2 regions of the Streptomyces sp. NPDC048612 genome follow, and region 1 is predicted to be linked to the other one. Evidence: riboswitches for the same ligand, from Rfam matches in the RefSeq annotation. Region 1 holds a riboswitch; the other holds the start of a gene.
The links. Region 1 has a riboswitch for glycine ahead of gcvT (glycine cleavage system aminomethyltransferase GcvT). Riboswitches for the same ligand answer to the same signal wherever they lie in the genome.
Positions count from the first base shown of each region.

Region 2: it holds a riboswitch for glycine, as region 1 does, so the genes downstream of both, cycA (D-serine/D-alanine/glycine transporter) here and gcvT (glycine cleavage system aminomethyltransferase GcvT) in region 1, are expected to answer to the same signal.

Region 1 covers NZ_JBICVV010000016.1:92,833-97,242, forward strand. The annotation lists gene ACGFN2_RS23465 (enhanced serine sensitivity protein SseB) at 1-513, opposite strand, end outside; gene ACGFN2_RS23470 (AAA family ATPase) at 603-1,289, opposite strand; glycine riboswitch at 1,550-1,645, shown strand; gene gcvT (glycine cleavage system aminomethyltransferase GcvT) at 1,792-2,973, shown strand; gene gcvH (glycine cleavage system protein GcvH) at 3,116-3,493, shown strand; gene glyA (serine hydroxymethyltransferase) at 3,621-4,410, shown strand, end outside.
Region 2 covers NZ_JBICVV010000018.1:88,294-92,703, reverse strand. The annotation lists gene ACGFN2_RS24965 (SDR family NAD(P)-dependent oxidoreductase) at 1-611, shown strand, start outside; gene cycA (D-serine/D-alanine/glycine transporter) at 738-2,213, opposite strand; glycine riboswitch at 2,489-2,580, opposite strand; glycine riboswitch at 2,581-2,677, opposite strand; glycine riboswitch at 3,034-3,129, shown strand; gene gcvP (aminomethyl-transferring glycine dehydrogenase) at 3,280-4,410, shown strand, end outside.

The sequences.
Region 1 (4,410 bases):
CGCGGCCAGGAAGTCCACCGGCTCGTCCTGCCAGTCCGGCTCGAAGAGCCGCACCCGGCCGCCGCTCGGCAGCCCCTCGATGTCGTGGTGACCCACATGCCGGTCCCGGCACAGCTCGGCCACCGCGGGCGGCGGCAGCGGGACGCCGACCGTGCCGTCGGGGTTGACCGCGATACCGAGCTGCGGCGGCAGCCCGCGGGCGAACTCCCGTGCCGGGGCGACGGTGAAGGACATGTGCGAGCCGATCACCCGCAGGAACTCCTGCTCGGAGCTGTAGACCGGGACGTAGGGCGCGCCGTCGAGCTCGACGGTGGGCAGGTCGAGGCCGGCTGCGCCCGGGCCCGCGCTCTCCGGGCCGCCGCCTTCGGGCAGCGGCACCCACAGCCGGCTACGGCCGAGGACCTCGACGATCCGGCCCCCGGCGCCCGGGTGTCCGACCGAAGCGGACAGCACCTCTTCGAGCTCGTTCGCCGGCCATGCCAGCTGCGGTATCCCCTGCTCCGGAAATGTCATGTGTCCCACCCGTTCCAAACCGCGCCATCTGGCCAAAGACCCTAAACGAGAAGACGCGCGCCGTGGCGTGCGGGGGCGGTGTCCGGCGACTAGTGGAAGGTCAGCGTCTCCAGGGCGCCCGCCGCGGGCCGGTCGAGGAGGACGGCCGAGCGGAAGCCCTCCGGCAGCCGGGCCGACTCCGCGGCGCCGACCAGCCGGCCCACCGCCCCGCGGTGGCGTGCGAAGGCGTACCCGGACACCCCGCGCCCCCGTGACTCCTGGCCGGAGAGCGCCACCTCGGGTGCCACGTCGAGCAGCACCAGATGCGCCCCGCGGCCGCCGCGCAGCGCCGCGCGGGCGATCCAGCGGCGCACCCACGCCAGCGTTCCGCAGTCGTGCACCACCACGCTGTGACCGGAGCGCAGCGCGCGGCCCAGAGTCAGATAGTGGGCGGCCCGCACCAGCGGGCGGTAGAGGCCGTACGGCAGCCGGCGCAGCCTGCCGCGCTCCCAGCGCTCGCGGACGTCCTGCGAGTCGATGCGGTACACCTCGGCGCCGCGCCCGTCCAGGGGCGGTACGACGCGGTGCATGAAGGTGCTCTTGCCGCTGCCCGGCAGTCCGGAGACCACCACCAGGTCGCCGGCCGGGAACCGCAGCTCGGCGGCGCCCGGGGCCCGCGCCTCGCCCCGCAGGTCCACGACGGCTGCGCCGCGCCCCGGCCGGAGGACGGACCGCGACGCACGGCCGGCCCGGGTCCTGGCGGCGGACGGCGCCGCCGGCGCGGCGCCCGGGGGCACGACCCCTGAAGTCGCCCCGAATGCCGCTTCACTGTGCACCGTGATCGCCCTCCCCGCCCGTTCTGGTCCGGTTTGGTTCCGTCCCCTACCCGCAGAGTGTCAAGAAAAGGTAATGCCCATCAAGGTGATTGTGCGATCCGCCCATGTCGTGGACGGTACGGCGGCTGGGGCTCCTTTATCCGGCGTTCCCGTGTAATGATGTGGCCGCCACGTGCACATCACAGCTCACCCGTGCACCGCCAACTGCATACCGGCCGCTTGTAACCTGCGCGGGAGAGTCCCCGGCCGTGATGGCGGGGCGCCGAAGGAGCAAGTCCTCCCTTGAATCTCTCAGGCCCCTATACCGCGCGGGCGAGGCAGATCTGAAAAGCGAGCCGCAGCCCGAGGGCCGGCTCCACCCAAGGTGCAAACCGGGTCCGTTCGCGGTATCCCGGTGAACCTCTCAGGTTCCGATGACAGATGGGGAGAACGTCTTGTCACCCCTGCCTGGGAGCCCAGAACCATGACTGATGCCCCCCGTCGTACCTCCCGCCCGTCTCCCACCACCACCCTTGCCGGAGACGCTGCGCGCCGCACCACCGCTCTCGATGCCACCCATCGCGCGCTCGGCGCGACCATGACCGACTTCGCCGGCTGGGACATGCCGCTGCGCTACAGCAGCGAGCGCGACGAACATGTCGCCGTCCGCACCCGCGCCGGCCTCTTCGACCTCTCCCACATGGGCGAGATCACCGTCACCGGCCCGCAGGCCGCCGATCTCCTCGACTACGCGCTGGTCGGCAACATCGGCGGCGTCAAGACGGGCCGCGCCCGCTACACCATGATCTGCGAGGAGGCCGGCGGCATCCTCGACGACCTGATCGTCTACCGGCTCGCCGAGCAGGAGTACATGGTCGTCGCCAACGCCTCCAACGCCCAGGTGGTGCTGGACGCGCTGACCGCGCGGGCGGGCGGCTTCGACGCCGCGATCCGCGACGACCGGGACGCCTACGCGCTGCTCGCGGTGCAGGGCCCGGAGTCCCCCGGCATCCTCAAGCAGGTCACCGACGCCGACCTGGACGGCCTGAAGTACTACGCGGGCCTGCCCGGCACCGTCGCCGGCGTCGAGGCGCTGATCGCCCGTACCGGCTACACCGGCGAGGACGGCTTCGAGCTGTTCGTCCGGCCGGCCGACGCGGTCGCCCTCTGGGAGGCGCTGACCGCGGCGGGCAAGGACGCCGGGCTGGTGCCCTGCGGGCTGTCCTGCCGGGACACCCTGCGCCTGGAGGCGGGCATGCCGCTGTACGGGCACGAGCTGACCACCGCGACCACGCCGTTCGACGCGGGCCTGGGCCGGGTCGTGAAGTTCGAGAAGACCTCCAACGGCGGTAACTTCGTGGGCCGCGCGGCGCTGGCCACGGCCGCCGAGCGCGCGGAGACCCAGCCGCCGCGCAAGCTGGTCGGACTGATCGCCGAGGGCCGCCGGGTGCCGCGCGCCGGATACCCGGTCGTCACGGCCGACGGCACGGTCATCGGCGAGGTCACCTCCGGGGCCCCGTCCCCCACGCTCGGCAAGCCCGTCGCCATCGCCTATGTCGACGCGGCGTACGCCACGCCGGGCACCGAGGGTGTCTGTGTGGACATCCGTGGAAGCCATGAGCCGTACGAGGTCACCGCTCTGCCGTTCTACAAGCGGCAGAAGTAGCGGCCACCGGCGGCGGCGCGCACCCCGTGTCCCGCCACCCCCGGACCTGCCCCGGACCCGCTCCGGGTGGGGGGTCCCCCAGCGGTAGCCGGGGGAGTGCCCCCCTTCACGATCACACCCTCGCGTACAGGAGAATCGAGCCATGAGCAACCCCCAGCAGCTGCGCTACAGCAAGGAGCACGAGTGGCTGTCGGGCGCCGAGGACGGCGCCTCGACGGTCGGCATCACCGAGCACGCGGCCAACGCGCTCGGCGACGTCGTGTTCGTCCAGCTCCCTGAGGTCGGTTCCACGGTCGCGGCGGGCGAGACCTGCGGCGAGCTGGAGTCGACGAAGTCGGTCAGCGACCTCTACTCGCCCGTCGACGGTGAGATCACCGCGATCAACGAGGACGTCGTCGCCGACCCCTCGCTGGTGAACTCCGCCCCGTTCGAGGGCGGTTGGCTGTTCAAGGTGAAGATCAGCGGCGAGCCGGGCGACCTGCTCTCGGCCGACGAGTACGCCGCCTTCATCCAGAGCTGAGCCCCGGCTCGCCCCCGCTCCCGGCGTCGCCCGGACGGGGGACCTCCGACCCGCCACCGCCCGTGCGGAAGCCCCCCGGACCCCGTCCGGGGGCCCCGCGCACCGCCTGACTCCCCAGGAAGATCTCATGTCGCTTCTGAACAGCTCCCTCCATGAGCTCGACCCCGACGTCGCCGCCGCCGTCGACGCCGAGCTCCACCGCCAGCAGTCCACCCTCGAAATGATCGCGTCGGAGAACTTCGCCCCCGTCGCCGTCATGGAGGCCCAGGGCTCCGTCCTCACCAACAAGTACGCCGAGGGCTACCCCGGCCGCCGCTACTACGGCGGCTGTGAGCACGTCGACGTGGTCGAGCAGATCGCCATCGACCGCATCAAGGCGCTCTTCGGCGCCGAGGCCGCGAACGTCCAGCCGCACTCCGGTGCGCAGGCCAACGCCGCCGCCATGTTCGCCCTCATCAAGCCGGGCGACACCATCCTGGGCCTCAACCTCGCCCACGGCGGCCACCTCACCCACGGCATGAAGATCAACTTCTCCGGCAAGCTCTACAACGTGGTGCCCTACCACGTCGACGAGAAGTCGAACCTGGTCGACATGGAGGAGGTCGAGCGCCTCGCCAAGGAGCACCGTCCCAAGCTGATCGTGGCCGGCTGGTCCGCCTACCCGCGCCAGCTCGACTTCGCCGCCTTCCGCCGGATCGCCGACGAGGTGGGTGCCTACCTCATGGTCGACATGGCGCACTTCGCCGGCCTGGTCGCGGCGGGTCTGCACCCCTCCCCCGTGCCGCACGCCCACGTGGTCACCACCACCACCCACAAGACCCTCGGCGGTCCCCGCGGCGGTGTGATCCTGTCCACCCAGGAGCTGGCCAAGAAGATCAACTCCGCGGTCTTCCCCGGCCAGCAGGGCGGCCCGCTGG
Region 2 (4,410 bases), on a different contig from region 1:
CGGACCAGGTCGAGCAGCTCGCCGAGGCCTGCCCCGACACCGACATCCTGATCGCCAACGCCGCGCTGCCCTCCTCGGGGGCGCTCCTGGACTACACGCCCGAGCAGATCGACCGCGCGCTGACGGTGAACCTGCGGGCCCCCGTCATGCTGACCCGCGCGCTCGTCCCCCGGATGACCGAGCGGGGCCGGGGCCATATCGCCCTCGTCGGCTCGATCTCCGGGAAGGCCGCCACCAAGTACTCCTCGCTCTACAGCGCCGCCAAGTTCGGGCTGCGCGGCTTCGGGCTCTCCCTCCGCCAGGACCTGCACGGTACGGGGGTGGGTGTCTCCGTGGTCCAGCCCGGCGCCGTCAGCGAGGCGGGCATGTTCGCCGTCACGGGCGCCACGCCGCCGGCCGGCGTGCGCATGGTCTCCCCGGGCCAGGTGGTGGCGGGGGTGATCCGGGCCGTCGAGCGCGATCTGTGCGAAGTCAACGTGGCGCCGGTGGAGTTGAAGGTGCTCAGCGCCATCGCCGGGCAGTTCCCCGGCTTCGCGGAGAAGGTGCAGCGCGGCTCCGGCGCCGAGCGCACCATCAACCAGGTCGTGGCGGCCCAGCGGGAACGGCGGTAGCCGGGGGCCGGTACGCGCGGTGAAGGGGCCGTCGGCCGCGCGCCGTTCATGAAGACGCCCGGCCGGGAATCCCGGCCGGGCGTCTTCGCGGATTCCCCCGGAATCCCTGGCTCTGCGGTGGCCGGGTCAGTCCTGCCGTGCGCCGTCGCGGAGTGCGGCACGGAAGGCCGCCGCACGCGCGGAATGGTGCGGGCGGCGGCGGAGGCAGGCCCAGGCGACGCCGAGGACGACGAACCACACCGGCGTCACCACCAGGGCCCGCAGGGTGTCGGCCTCCTGGGTCAGTGCCCAGATGAGGAACGCGAAGAACGCGAGCACGACGTAGCACATGACGATGCCGCCGGGCATCTTGAACGCCGAGGCCTCGTGCAGGTGCGGACGGCGCCTGCGGTACACGAGGTAGCTGATCAGGATGATCGACCAGACGAAGATGAACAGCACGGCGGACACGGTGGTCACCAGGGTGAAGGCCTCGATGATCGAGTCGTCCATGGCGACCATCACCACACCGGCGAGCAGAAAGATCCCGGACAGGAGCAGGGCGTTGGCCGGTACCTTCCTGGAGGTGAGCCTGCCGAAGCGCCCCGGGGCGTCGCCCTCCTGGGCCAGCCCGTACACCATCCGGGAGGTGGAGTAGATGCCCGAGTTCGCCGACGAGGCGGCCGAGGTCAGCACCACGAAGTTGATCAGCGAGGCGGCGATCCCCAGACCGGCAAGGGTGAACATCACGACGAACGGGCTGCGGTCCGCGCTGATCTCGCGCCAGGGCGTCACCGAAATGATCACGGCCAGCGCGACGACGTAGAACAGCATCACGCGCACCGGGATCGAGTTGATCGCCTTGGGCAGGTTCCGTTCCGGGTTCTCCGCCTCGGCCGCCGTGGTGCCGACCAGTTCGATGCCGACGAAGGCGAAGGTCGCGATCTGGAATCCCGCGACGAACCCCATGGGGCCGGTGGGGAAGAACCCGCCGTCGTTCCAGAGGTTGGAGAAGCTCGCCGCCGCCCCACCGGGCGCCTGGAAGTGACTGAACACCATGACCAGCCCGACGACGATCAGCGCCACGATCGCGACGATCTTGATCAGCGCGAACCAGAACTCGGTCTCGCCGAAGGCCTTCACGGTGGGCAGGTTCAGGGCGATCAGCAGGACGACGGCGGCCAGCGCCGGTATCCACAGCGGCAGATCGTGCCACCAGTAGGCCACGTACCCGGAGATGGCGATGACGTCGGCGATGCCGGTGACGATCCAGCAGAACCAGTACGTCCAGCCGGTGAAGAAGCCGGCCCACGGGCCCAGCAGGTCGGCCGCGAAGTCGGCGAAGGACTTGTAGCGCAGGTTGGACAGCAGCAGCTCGCCCATCGCCCGCATCACGAAGAAGAGCATCACGCCGATGATCATGTAGACGAAGATCACCGAGGGCCCGGCCAGCGAGATGGTCTTGCCCGAGCCCATGAACAGGCCGGTGCCGATCGCCCCGCCGATCGCGATGAGCTGGATGTGCCGGTTGGACAGCTGGCGGGAGAGGTGCTGCTCACCCTCGGGCGGGGGTGTGGAGCCGGCCGGCGTGGTGGTCAGGCCGGTGTCACTGTGTTCAGGCATGGGTGAACCTCGCGGATCTCAAGCCCCGTGCGGGCACGGGACAGGGGGTCTCTCGGAGCATGACCACGCGCCCCAGGGGCGTGCGGCAGGGGCTGCGCGCGCAGACGCGGCAGCCGAACTGAAGGGTGTCAGTACGCTGAACGGGCCCACACAGAAGCCTGACCGTCAGCCCGGGAGCCGGCAGGCGGGTGGCGGTCGGGGGAGAGCGGCAGGAGAGCCATCAGGGGCTCCTCGAATGTCGAGCACGGGCAGGGGCCCGTGCGGCCGAGTGAGCCTCCCCCTCTGTCATGAGCCTGAGAGCTTCGCCGCGCTCAGGGCGCGGCTTGCACCGTCGGCGAGGCGCGTCGGCGCCTGCTTTCCAGAGTTGCCTGCCCGAGCGGTAGGGATGCCTGAGAGTTTCCGGGGAGGTGTTGCTCCTTCGGCGACCGGGTCTGGCTGATCCAGTGCTCTCCCGCTCCGGGGTGAACGGCGATGTGCGGTGAGGCTAGGGCCCCCTCAGCGGCCGGTCAAGGGACCGGCCGAAGGCTGGACGCTACTCCTGGGTAGCGCGGCGCTTCCCCGTAGGGGACGGCGTTTGTGCAGCTCACGGCCTCGCTTCCGGGACCGCCAGGTTACCGGCAGGTCCGTCGGCAGACCCTTGACGGCTGTGTTCCGGTGCCCGTACGTTGCCTCGGGAAAGATCCGGCAGCGTCTGCTCTGCTGACGGTTCCGCGGCGGGAGAGCCCACGTCGGGTGACGACGTGGCGCCGGAGGAGCACCTCCTCCCCGGAGCATCCCGGCCTCACCACCGCGCCGCCCGACAACTTCACATCGCGCTGTTCGAACCGAAGCGGGAGAGCCCTCGCCCACCCTTGGCGAGGCGCCGAAGGAGCAACTCTCCCCAGAATCTCTCAGGCCCCACTACCGCTTCGGCCAGGCGACTCTGGAAAGTCAGGACGTCCTGTCCTGCGCCCACGGTGCAAACCGCCGGACCCGGTGGTGAAGCTCTCAGGTACCGATGACAGAGCGGGGAGGCAACCCGTCCACGGCGCCGCATCCGCGGTGCCCCCACAGGGAGCCTCCCACCATGACCTACCCCGAGTCCTCCGCGCCGGGTGAGTTCGCCACCCGCCACATCGGCGTCGACGACGCCGACCGCACCACCATGCTGGCCGCAGTCGGCTACCCGACGCTGGCCGCCCTCATCGACGCCGCCGTCCCCGGCGGCATCCGGAGCACCTCCGGTCTGAACCTGCCCGCCGCCGCCACCGAGGCCGAAGCCCGCGCGGAGCTGCAGGAGTTCGCCGGACGGAACACCGTGACCGTCCCCATGAACGGACTGGGCTACCACGCGACCACCACCCCCGCGGTGATCCGGCGCAATGTGCTGGAAGACCCGTCGTGGTACACCGCCTACACGCCCTACCAGCCGGAGATCAGCCAGGGCCGGCTGGAGGCACTGATCAACTTCCAGACCATGGTCGGCGACCTCACCGGACTGCCGACCGCCAACGCGTCGCTGCTCGACGAGGCCACCGCGGTCGCCGAGGCCGTCACGGTGATGCGACGCGTCGCCGGCCGTAGCCGCCACCGCGTCCTGGTCGACCGTGACACCCTGCCGCAGACCCTCGACGTCCTGCGCACCCGGGCCTCCGCGGTCGGCATCGAGGTCGTCGGGATCGACGTCGCCGAGCCGCTGCCGCAGGAGGACTTCTTCGGGGTGGTGCTGTCCTACCCCGGCTGCTCGGGAGCCGTCCGCGACCTGCGCGGGGTGACCGCGGCGGCGCGCGAGCGCGGGGCGCTGGTCACCGTGACCGCCGACCTGCTGGCGCTCACCCTGCTCGTGCCACCGGGGGAGTTCGGCGCCGACCTCGTCGTGGGATCGTCCCAGCGGTTCGGCGTCCCCCTGTTCTACGGCGGACCGCACGCCGGCTACATCGCGGTCCGCGAAGGGCTCGAACGGCACCTGCCGGGCCGGCTCGTGGGCGTGTCCGTGGACGACGCCGGCCGGCCCGCCTACCGCCTCGCCCTGCAGACCCGCGAGCAGCACATCCGGCGCGACAAGGCGACCTCCAACATCTGCACCGCGCAGGTCCTGCTGGCCGTGGTCGCCTCGATGTACGCCGTGCACCACGGCCCCGAGGGGCTGACCGGGATCGCCCGGCGGACGCACCGGCACGCCGCGCGCATCGCCACCGGGCTGCGGAACAGCGGGATC